2 regions of the Streptomyces sp. NPDC087901 genome follow, and region 2 is predicted to be linked to the other one. Evidence: riboswitches for the same ligand, from Rfam matches in the RefSeq annotation. Region 2 holds a riboswitch; the other holds the start of a gene.

Region 1 (4,734 bases), on a different contig from region 2:
CGCGCATCGACAGGGCGTCGATCATCGCTTCGGCCCGGTCACCGATGCCGCGCTTGGGCACGTTCAGGATGCGCCGCAGCGGGACGGTGTCCTCGGGGTTGGAGAGGACCCGGAGGTAGGCCAGGACGTCCCTGACCTCCTTGCGCTCGTAGAAGCGCACTCCGCCGACGACCTTGTAGGGCAGACCGACGCGGATGAAGATCTCTTCGAAGACGCGGGACTGGGCGTTCGTACGGTAGAAGACGGCGACGTCGCCCGCCTTCGCGTCCCCGGCGTCCGTGAGCCGGTCGATCTCGTCCGCGACGAACTGCGCCTCGTCGTGCTCGGTGTCCGCGACGTATCCGGTGATCCGGGCGCCGGTGCCGGCGTTGGTCCAGAGGTTCTTCGGGCGACGGCTCTCGTTGCGCTCGATGACGGCGTTGGCCGCGGACAGGATCGTCTGCGTGGAGCGGTAGTTCTGCTCCAGCATGATCGTCGTCGCGTCCGGGTAGTCCTCCTCGAACTGAAGGATGTTGCGGATGGTCGCGCCGCGGAAGGCGTAGATCGACTGGTCCGCGTCACCCACGACGCACAGCTCTCCCGGGGCGTCGGCCTCGCCCGCCGGGCCCACGAGCTCGCGTACGAGGGTGTACTGCGCGTGGTTGGTGTCCTGGTACTCGTCGACCATGACGTGCCGGAAGCGGCGGCGGTAGTGCTCGGCGACGTCGGGGAACGCCTGGAGCAGGTGCACCGTCGTCATGATGATGTCGTCGAAGTCCAGGGCGTTGGCCTCGCGCAGCCGGGACTGGTACAGCGCGTAGGCCTGGGCGAGGGTCTTCTCGAAGCCGTCCGCGGCCTGACCGGCGAAGGTCTCCTCGTCGATCAGCTCGTTCTTCAGGTTGGAGACCTTCGCCGTGAACGACTTCGGCGGGAAGCGCTTCGGGTCGAGGTCGAGATCGCGGCAGACCAGGGCCATGAGGCGCTTGGAGTCGGCGGCGTCGTAGATCGAGAACGACGAGGTGAAGCCGAGCCGCTTCGACTCGCGGCGCAGGATCCGCACGCACGCGCTGTGGAAGGTCATGACCCACATGGCGTTGGCCCGCGGCCCGACGAGCTGCTCGACGCGCTCCTTCATCTCGCCCGCGGCCTTGTTGGTGAAGGTGATCGCCAGGATCTGGCCCGGGTGCACCCCGCGCTCGGCCAGCAGGTGGGCGATGCGGTGGGTCAGTACACGGGTCTTGCCCGAACCGGCACCGGCGACGATGAGCAGCGGGGACCCGGCGTGCACGACGGCTGCGCGCTGCTCGGTGTTCAGCCCGTCGAGCAGCGCGGCGGCGTCGACGACGGGGCGGTGGGCCCCGTCGCGGTAGTACGCGTCGCGGGGCGGCGGGGGGCCGTCGAAAACGCCCGCGAAGAGGTCCTCCGGCACCGCTTCGGGTGCGGAGCCCTCGGGGGGCGGTGGGGGCCCTTCCTCCGTGTGCTGGAGGCCGGCCAGGAAACTGTCGTCAAAGAGGCTGCTCATCGCCTCCCGAGTCTAGGCGTGCGCACTGACACTCCGGGCCCGAGTGACCAACCACGCACTCACGACCGGGCACACAGAGCTAGCAGTGGACCGCACGGAGTGGGGGAATTACGGCCCCACCTGCTCCGCAGCGCCCCGATCCGTCGAGGTCACGAAAATGTATCGGGCATATCGAACATCAACCTTCACAGCGGCACCATGAGTTGGCTAGCGTGCTCGTTCGGGCGGCCCGAACCCCCAGAGGCGATCCACGCCGAGCGGGCGTCCACGCCGAATTCGGGCTCCGCATCAGGAGTCCGGAACCGGGGACCCACACGCATCACCGGGGTGAATCGGTCCGAATCCCCCACCAGGACCGTAGGGCAGCCTTCCGTTCCGCCCGAACCCGACAGCTAACCCGGTAGGCGGTCCACGGAAGGAGATGCCGGCCTTGGCGTCGCATCGCAAACCGCGCACCCTGGTGCGCAACACCGGCCCCGCCGTCGGGCTCACGACGGCCGCGCTGGCGTCGGTGACTCTGCTGTCCACGCAGAGCGCACTGGCCGCCCCGGCCCCCAAGCCCAGCATCGAGGACGTGCAGAAAAAGGTCGACGACCTCTACCGCCAGGTGGGCTCCGCGACCCAGCAGTACAACCAGGCGAAGGAGGCGACGACCAAGCAGCGCTCCAAGGTGGACACCCTGCTGGACGATGTCGCCCGGCGCACCGAGAAGCTGAACGAGGCCCGCAGGACACTCGGCACGTATGCCGCCGCCCAGTACCGTGGCGGCGCCCTCGCTCCGACCGCCACATTCTTCCTGGCCGACGACCCGCAGTCGTTCTTCGACCAGACCCACCTCATGGACCGGATGACCGAGCGCCAGACGAGCGCCGTGTCGGACTTCCGTACGCAGCAGGCGAAGGCGTCCAAGCAGCGGGCCGAAGCCGTGGCGAGCCTGGAGACGCTCACCGAGTCGCAGGCGACGCTGCGCACCAGCAAGCAGAACGTCCAGACGAAGCTGTCCGAGGCCCGCAGCCTGCTGTCGAAGCTGACCGCCGAGGAGAAGGCGCGCCTGGCGGAGCTGGAGCGCAAGAAGGAGGCGGAGGCCGAGCGCAAGGCCGCGGAACTGGCGAAGAAGCAGGCCGCCGCCAAGGCCGAGGCCGCCCGCAAGGCCGAGGAGGCCGCCAAGGAGGCCGGCACCGGAAGCGGTACGGACACCGGGAGCGGCACGGGCACCGGCACCGGCTCGGGCTCGGACACCGACGCCTCGACCAAGGCCGAGAAGGTGATGGCGTTCGCCAGGGCGCAGCTCGGCAAGCCGTACGTCTGGGGGGCGACCGGCCCGGCCTCGTACGACTGCTCGGGGCTCACCCAGGCGGCCTGGAAGGCGGCGGGCGTCGACATTCCGCGGACCACCTGGGACCAGGTGAACGTCGGTACCCGGATCGCCACGGCGGATCTGCAGCCGGGGGACCTGGTCTTCTTCTACGACGACATCAGCCACGTCGGCATCTACAAGGGCGACGGCATGATGATCCACGCGCCGAAGCCGGGGGCGAACGTGCGCGAGGAGTCGATCTTCTACATGCCGATCTACGGGAGCGTGCGGCCGGGCTGACTCGCGTCTTCACCTGTGGGTGCCGGACACGGGGCGGTCATCACTCCGTGTCCGGTTCGCCTTCGCCACGTGCCGCTTTTTCCTGGTGCGCGCAAGTGTGGGGGCACCGGCCGGCAGGGGAGGTGACCGGCCGGTGTGCGGAAACCGCCCTGATGCCGGCCCTTGCCCCTGACCCATGGGTCAGGGCTTAGCGTCCGGCCATGAACACGACGCATCGTCTTGTCCGCCTTGCCCGCCGCCCCGATGGACTGCCGGTCACCGGCGACTTCACTCTGGCAGAGGCGCCCGTCCCCCGTCCCGAGGCCGGCCAGGTACTGGTCCGCAACACCCACTTCCTCGTCTTCCCGGGCTTGCGCACCCTCATCGGGGGTGAGACACGCGATGTCCCGCTGCCGCCGCTGCACCCCGGCGACACCCTGTTCGGCCCCGCGATCGGCGAAGTGACCGACGGGCCGCTGGAGAAGGGCCGGCTGGTGCTGCACCTCCAGGGCTGGCGGGAGTACGCGACGCCTGCCGCCGCTGAGTGCCGCCTGCTGGACGGCGCCCTGTCCGACCCGGTGGCCCATCTCGCCCAGGGCTCCTCGGCCTACGGCGCACTGACCCGGCTGGCCGGTGTCCGGGAAGGCGACACCGTGTTCGTGACCGGCGCCGCGGGCGCTGTGGGCACCATGGCGGGCCAGATCGCCCGGCTGCTCGGTGCCGCCCGGGTGATCGGCAGCACCGGTTCACCGGACAAGGCCGAGCGGCTGGAGCGGGAACTCGGCTACGACGCCACCGTGCTGCGCGGGGCGGCCCCGCTCGAGGGTCAACTCGCCGAGGCGGCGCCGGACGGCATCGACGTCGTCCTGGACACCGTGGGTGGCGAGCAGTTGACGGCCGCCGTCCACGCGGCGAACCGGGGCGCCCGGTTCGCCCTTGTGGGCGCGTTGGACGGGCAGCTGTCCCCGGACCGGGCGGGCGGGAGCGCGCCGGCCGTGCTCGACACCTACCGCTTGCTGACCCGCGGCATCACGATCGCCGGCTACAGCGGCGGGGACCACCCGGATGTCGAGGCGGAATGGGAGGCCCGCCTCGGAGACTGGCTGCGGGCGGGGCAGATCCGGTTCCCGTACACCCCGGTCCAGGGAATGGAGCAAGCCCCGGGGGCGTTGCCCGGACTGATCGCGGGCCGCTCCTTCGGGGCGACGATCGTGGAGTTGTAGGACAGGGCGGAGCGGGCATGCGGATCGGTGAGGCAGCGGCGGCGTCAGGAACCACACCCCGCGCGCTGCGCCTGTACGAAGCCCGCGGCCTGCTGGGAGTGGCGCCACGCACCTCATCCGGTCAGCGTGAGTACGGTTGCGCCGAGGTGGCCCGCGTCCGCGTCATTCGCAGTCTTCTGGCACTGGGCCTCACGCTGGAGGACATCCGCCGCCGCGCCCACCGCCTGGACCTCCTCGTCCAGGACCCGTCGGCGGCATCCTGTTCCGGCGGCGCCGGCGGGTTCAGCGACGTCGTGGCCGAGCGGCTGACGACCCTGGACGCGGAGATCGCGCGCCTCACGCGCCTGCGGCAGGGCCTCGCCGCGGCCGCTGGGGAGCCGCCGTGCGCGCCGCCCCCCGCACAGGGCGACAGCCTGCCCGCACCTGAGCCCGAG
Region 2 (4,734 bases):
GTTCGCGCCCTACGCCGCCCGGGCGCTGGCCGGAGCACGGATGACCGCCCAACTCGTCCTGGCCGCCCTGATCGCGGCCGACATCATGATCATCGCGGACATTCTCGCCCGGATCGTGATCCGGCCCTGGGAGACCCCGGTCAGTGTGCTGCTCGCCTTCGTCGGCGGCCCTCTGCTCGTGTGGATCGCCCGCTCCTCCCGGCTGTCCACCGCGGGGGTCCCGGCATGACGGACGTGACCCCTCCGGACAGCGTGGTGCTCCGCACCGGAACGCTGTCCTGGCTCCTCCCGAGGCGCAGCGCGCTGGCCGCAGCGGTACTCATTCCGCTGCTGGCACTCCTGATCACCCTTGCGGTGATGGCGAGTTCGACCGGAATGACCCTGCCGGAGACCCTTTCGGGACTGCTCGGAACCGGCGATGCCGGCACCGTCATGATCGTGCGGGACTTCCGGCTCCCCCGTGTCTTCACCGGTCTGCTGGTCGGCGCCGCCCTCGGCATCGCGGGCTGTCTCACCCAGACCCTGGCCGGCAACCGCCTCGCCACGCCGGACCTGGTCGGGGTCAACGAGGGCGCCACCGCGGCCGTGGTCGCCGCCGCCGCGGGGTCCGCCACCGGCATGGTCGGCAACTGGTGGCTCGGGCCGCTCGGTGCCGTAGCCGCCGCGGTCCTGGTCGTCCTGTGCGCCGGGGGAGCGGGCAGTGCCGGCTACCGGCTGCTGGTGGCCGGGATCGGCGTCTCCACCTTCATCGGCGCGGTGAGCGACCTGATCATGTCGCGCGAGAACGACAACACGGCGGGCGGAGTGTTCCTCTGGGCCGTCGGCAGCCTCAACGGGCGCGACTGGGACGCCGGTGTGCCGCTGGCCGTGGCCCTGCTGTTCCTCGTCCCGCTCTCGCTGGCGGCCGGGCACCGCCTCCAACTGCTGCGCTTCGGCGACGAGGTGGCGAGTTCTCTCGGAGTCGATCTGCGTCGGGTGCGTACCGTCGCTCTCGTCCTCGCGGTACTGCTGGCGGGTACGGCGGTCGGGGTCGGCGGCCCCATCGCCTTCGTGGCACTGGCGGCGCCGATCCTCGCCCAGCGGCTGACCGGCCCCACCCGCGTGCCGGTCACCGGCTCGGCGCTGACCGGAGCCGCGCTGATCGCCGCGGCCGACGCGATCGGACGCGTCGCCGCTCCGGTCGAACTTCCCGTCGGGGTCGTCACCAGCGTCCTCGGCGGCCCCTTCCTCCTGTGGGTACTGCTGCGGCCCGACCCGGCCGCCGGAAAGGCGTGAGCCGCACATGACCGAGAATCCGACCGGTACGAAGGCGGGCCTCGAAGTCCGTGGTCTGCACGCCGGATACCCGGGCCGCCCCGTCGTCGAGGACGTCGGCCTCACCGTCCCCGCCGGACAGGTCGTCGCGATCGTGGGTCCCAACGGCTGCGGGAAGTCGACCCTGCTGCGCACCGTCGCCCGGCTCCACCGGCCCGAGTCCGGCACGGTGCTGATCGACGGGACGGACATCTGGCAGACCGGCCGGCGCCGGGCCGCCCACCATGTCGCCCTGCTGCCGCAGTCGCCGCGCGCTCCCGAGGCGGTCACCGTGGCCGGTCTGGTCCGCTATGGCCGCAGCCCGCACCAGGGGCTGCTGCGCCAGTGGTCGCGCGAGGACGAGCAGGCGGTGCGCGACGCACTCGACGCCACCGGCACCACCGCACTGGCCGGCGAGCGCATCGACCGGCTGTCCGGCGGCCAGCGCCAGCGCTGCTGGCTCGCGATGGTCCTCGCCCAGCAGACCCCGGTCGTGCTGCTCGACGAACCCACCAGCGCCCTCGACCTCGGGCATGCCGTCGAGGTCCTGGAACTCGTCCGCGAGGTCGCGGCCACCGGCCGAACCGTCGTCATGGTCCAGCACGACCTCGCCGCCGCGGCCCGTTACGCCGATCTGCTCGTCGCCATGAAGGGCGGCCGCGTCATCGCCCAGGGTGCGCCCCGCGAGACGGTCGACGAAGCCCTGGTGAAGGAGCTGTACGCGCTCGACGCGGACATACTCCGCGCCCCGGGCGACGGCTCACCGGTCGTGGTGGCGCGCAGCCGGACCGGTGCGGCCGCACAGCCGACACTCGCTCCATAATGTCCTGATTGGGCGATTATTCAGAAGTGTCGGAAATGCTCATCGAGGTCGCTTTTTCGTGAGGCGCACCTTTCTAATACCCGGCAAATCGCCCCTTTCGGGCACAGTGGCCAGCGTCACGTTTCCCGCCCCGGACGCGCAACCGGAGGCTTCGGTTCCCTGTCGCGCCAAGAAAGTTGACCCGCCCGCATGTGACCGGCGTCGCATATTTCCTTTTATTGATCTTGCAAATCAATTGTGATCAGGAATTCCGGGCTTGTTTCGTCCGCCCTTTCTCGCTTACGGTCACCGTCAATCCGGATGGAACGCCGAATCCTGCCGCCGTCCGGTAACCCGACCACATCACGTGCGGCAGGAGCGGGGGACCCAGGTTTGCCGCCGGTCCGGAATCCGGAGCGGCTAGGGGTGAAGTCGCCATGTGCGGCCGGACATCTCCAGTCCGAACCCGACAGCTCACCTCGCAGGCGGCGGAGAGGAAAAGCGCCATGCCCTTCAAGGGTCAGCACCGTCGTTCCAAGTCCACCTCCCTGACCCGCGGTTTCATCGCCGTGAGTGCGGGCGGAGTCGTTCTCGCACTCCCCCTGATCGCGGCCGGATCGGCTTCTGCCGCCCCCGCTCAGGCGGTCGTCGCAGAAAAGGCCGCAGCCCCGACTTCCGTGACCGGCAAGGAAATTGCCGTACAGAAGGCCGAATCCACCACCTATTCCGTGGTCTCCGGTGATTCGCTTTCCAAGATCGCCCGGGGGCATTCCCTCAGTGGCGGCTGGGAGCGGCTGTACCAGGACAACCGGAGTGCGGTGGGCGGCAACCCCGACCTCATTCACCCGGGCCTGAAGCTGACCATCGGCGCCAAGTCCGCGGCCGCCGCCCCCAAGGCCGCGACCAAGAGCGAGTTCAAGGCGGAGAACACCTCCGGCAGCACCTCGCAGCCGTCGGCCGACCGGGCCGAGAGCACCGACCGCGCCGACCGTTCCCAGCGGACGGCGACGCCCGTCGCCGTGGAGACCGTGGAGACCGCCCCCGCGCAGAGCGAGACGGCGTACACCGACGACCTCGACGGCTGGATCAAGGAGTCCCTCGCCGTCATGGCGGAGAACGGCATCCCCGGCAGCTACGACGGCATCCACCGCAACGTCATCCGCGAGTCCTCGGGCAACCCCCAGATCGTCAACAACTGGGACTCGAACGCCGCCGCCGGCACCCCGTCCAAGGGCCTCCTCCAGGTCATCCAGCCCACGTTCGACGCCTACCACGTGCCCGGCACCTCGCTGGACATCCTGGACCCCGTCGCCAACATCACCGCCGCGTGCAACTACGCGGCCGCCACGTACGGCTCGATCGACAACGTCTTCGGGGCCTACTGACCCACCGCGATCCCCCGCTTCCGGGCGGAATCGTGAACAGGGGTGGAAGGGAGCTGAGCTGCTCCCTTCCACCCCTTTCGCGATGCCGTACAACCCTTGTGCCGCAGAGCCGGTCCAACAGGGCGCCAGGAGGACAACGGGCTCTTCCCGGCGTCCCCCGGACCAGGGGCCTGGGGGCGGATCATGGTCCGACAGGCCCTCGCCCGGTCATCCTTGAACCGAGGAGCCGCTCGTGCGCACCCACCGTTCGGCCGCCGTTGTCGCGGCCTCATTCCTCCTGATGGCAGGGGCCGCGGTCGTCGCGCCCTCCGCCTACGCCGGCGCCCCCGGCGGAACGCACGCGGACGACCGCAACTCCGATTTCAACGGCGACGGCTACGAGGACGTGCTCATCGGCGCGCCCGGCGGGACCGTCGGCGGCAAGAAGGGCGCGGGCTACGTGACCGTGCAGTACGGCGGGCCGGGCGGCATCGGCACCACCCGGGGCGCCGTCCTCAGCCAGAACACCACCGGCGTGCCGGGCGCCGCCGAGGCGGGGGACGGCTTCGGCCGCGCCCTGGCCTCCGGCGACCTCGACGGGGACGGGTACGACGACGCCGTCGTCGGCCTCCCCGGCGAGAACATCGAACCGGTGACCGACGCGGGCGGCACCATTGTCCTGTGGGGCTCCGCGAAGGGGCTCTCCGGCGCGGACAGCGACTGGCTGCAGGCCGAGGAGCCCGTCGCCGGTGCCAGGTTCGGCAGTGCACTCGCCGCGGCGCACTTCAGCCCCGACATCCCCGGCGACCAGCTGGCCGTGACCGACCGCACCGACCTCACTCTCTACCAGTACGAGGCGGCGGCCCGGAGTAAGGCCGGGGCACCGGCGCCCACCTCCCGCAGCAGCCGCATCCCCGGCACCCCGGGTCGGGAGATCGTGCCCCGGGCCATGACGACCGGCGACTACGACGGCAACGGTCTCGCCGACCTCGTCATCTCCGGCGTCACCGTCGGCGGGGAACCGGGGCACGGCTGGTCCGCGCTCTTCCTCGGCGAGGTCCAGGGACTCCGGTACGACCACGATCTGCGCGGCGGCCCCGCCGTCGCCTCCGGCGACATCAACAACGACGGCTACGACGACCTCGTCACCGGGGAGCCCGGCAGCCCCGACGACGGCGGCGAGTCGATGACCGGCGGCGTGGTCGGTGTGTACTACGGCAGCCTGGGCGACGGACCCGTCGGTGCCGAGGGCCCGGGCACCCCGCCCGTCTGGTG

The links. Region 2 has a riboswitch for cyclic di-AMP ahead of ACIOEW_RS32700 (transglycosylase SLT domain-containing protein). Riboswitches for the same ligand answer to the same signal wherever they lie in the genome.
Region 1: another riboswitch for cyclic di-AMP. It lies ahead of ACIOEW_RS11335 (NlpC/P60 family protein); the one in region 2 lies ahead of ACIOEW_RS32700 (transglycosylase SLT domain-containing protein).

Annotation. Positions count from the first base shown of each region.
Region 1 is NZ_JBIUUC010000003.1:395,629-400,362, forward strand. Features, by position in the region: gene pcrA (DNA helicase PcrA) at 1-1,501, opposite strand, end outside; cyclic di-AMP (ydaO/yuaA leader) riboswitch at 1,760-1,924, shown strand; gene ACIOEW_RS11335 (NlpC/P60 family protein) at 1,923-3,098, shown strand; gene ACIOEW_RS11340 (MDR family NADP-dependent oxidoreductase) at 3,299-4,300, shown strand; gene ACIOEW_RS11345 (MerR family transcriptional regulator) at 4,318-4,734, shown strand, end outside.
Region 2 is NZ_JBIUUC010000014.1:104,236-108,969, reverse strand. Features, by position in the region: gene ACIOEW_RS32715 (FecCD family ABC transporter permease) at 1-229, shown strand, start outside; gene ACIOEW_RS32710 (FecCD family ABC transporter permease) at 226-1,275, shown strand; gene ACIOEW_RS32705 (ABC transporter ATP-binding protein) at 1,283-2,116, shown strand; cyclic di-AMP (ydaO/yuaA leader) riboswitch at 2,413-2,596, shown strand; gene ACIOEW_RS32700 (transglycosylase SLT domain-containing protein) at 2,602-3,480, shown strand; gene ACIOEW_RS32695 (esterase) at 3,713-4,734, shown strand, end outside.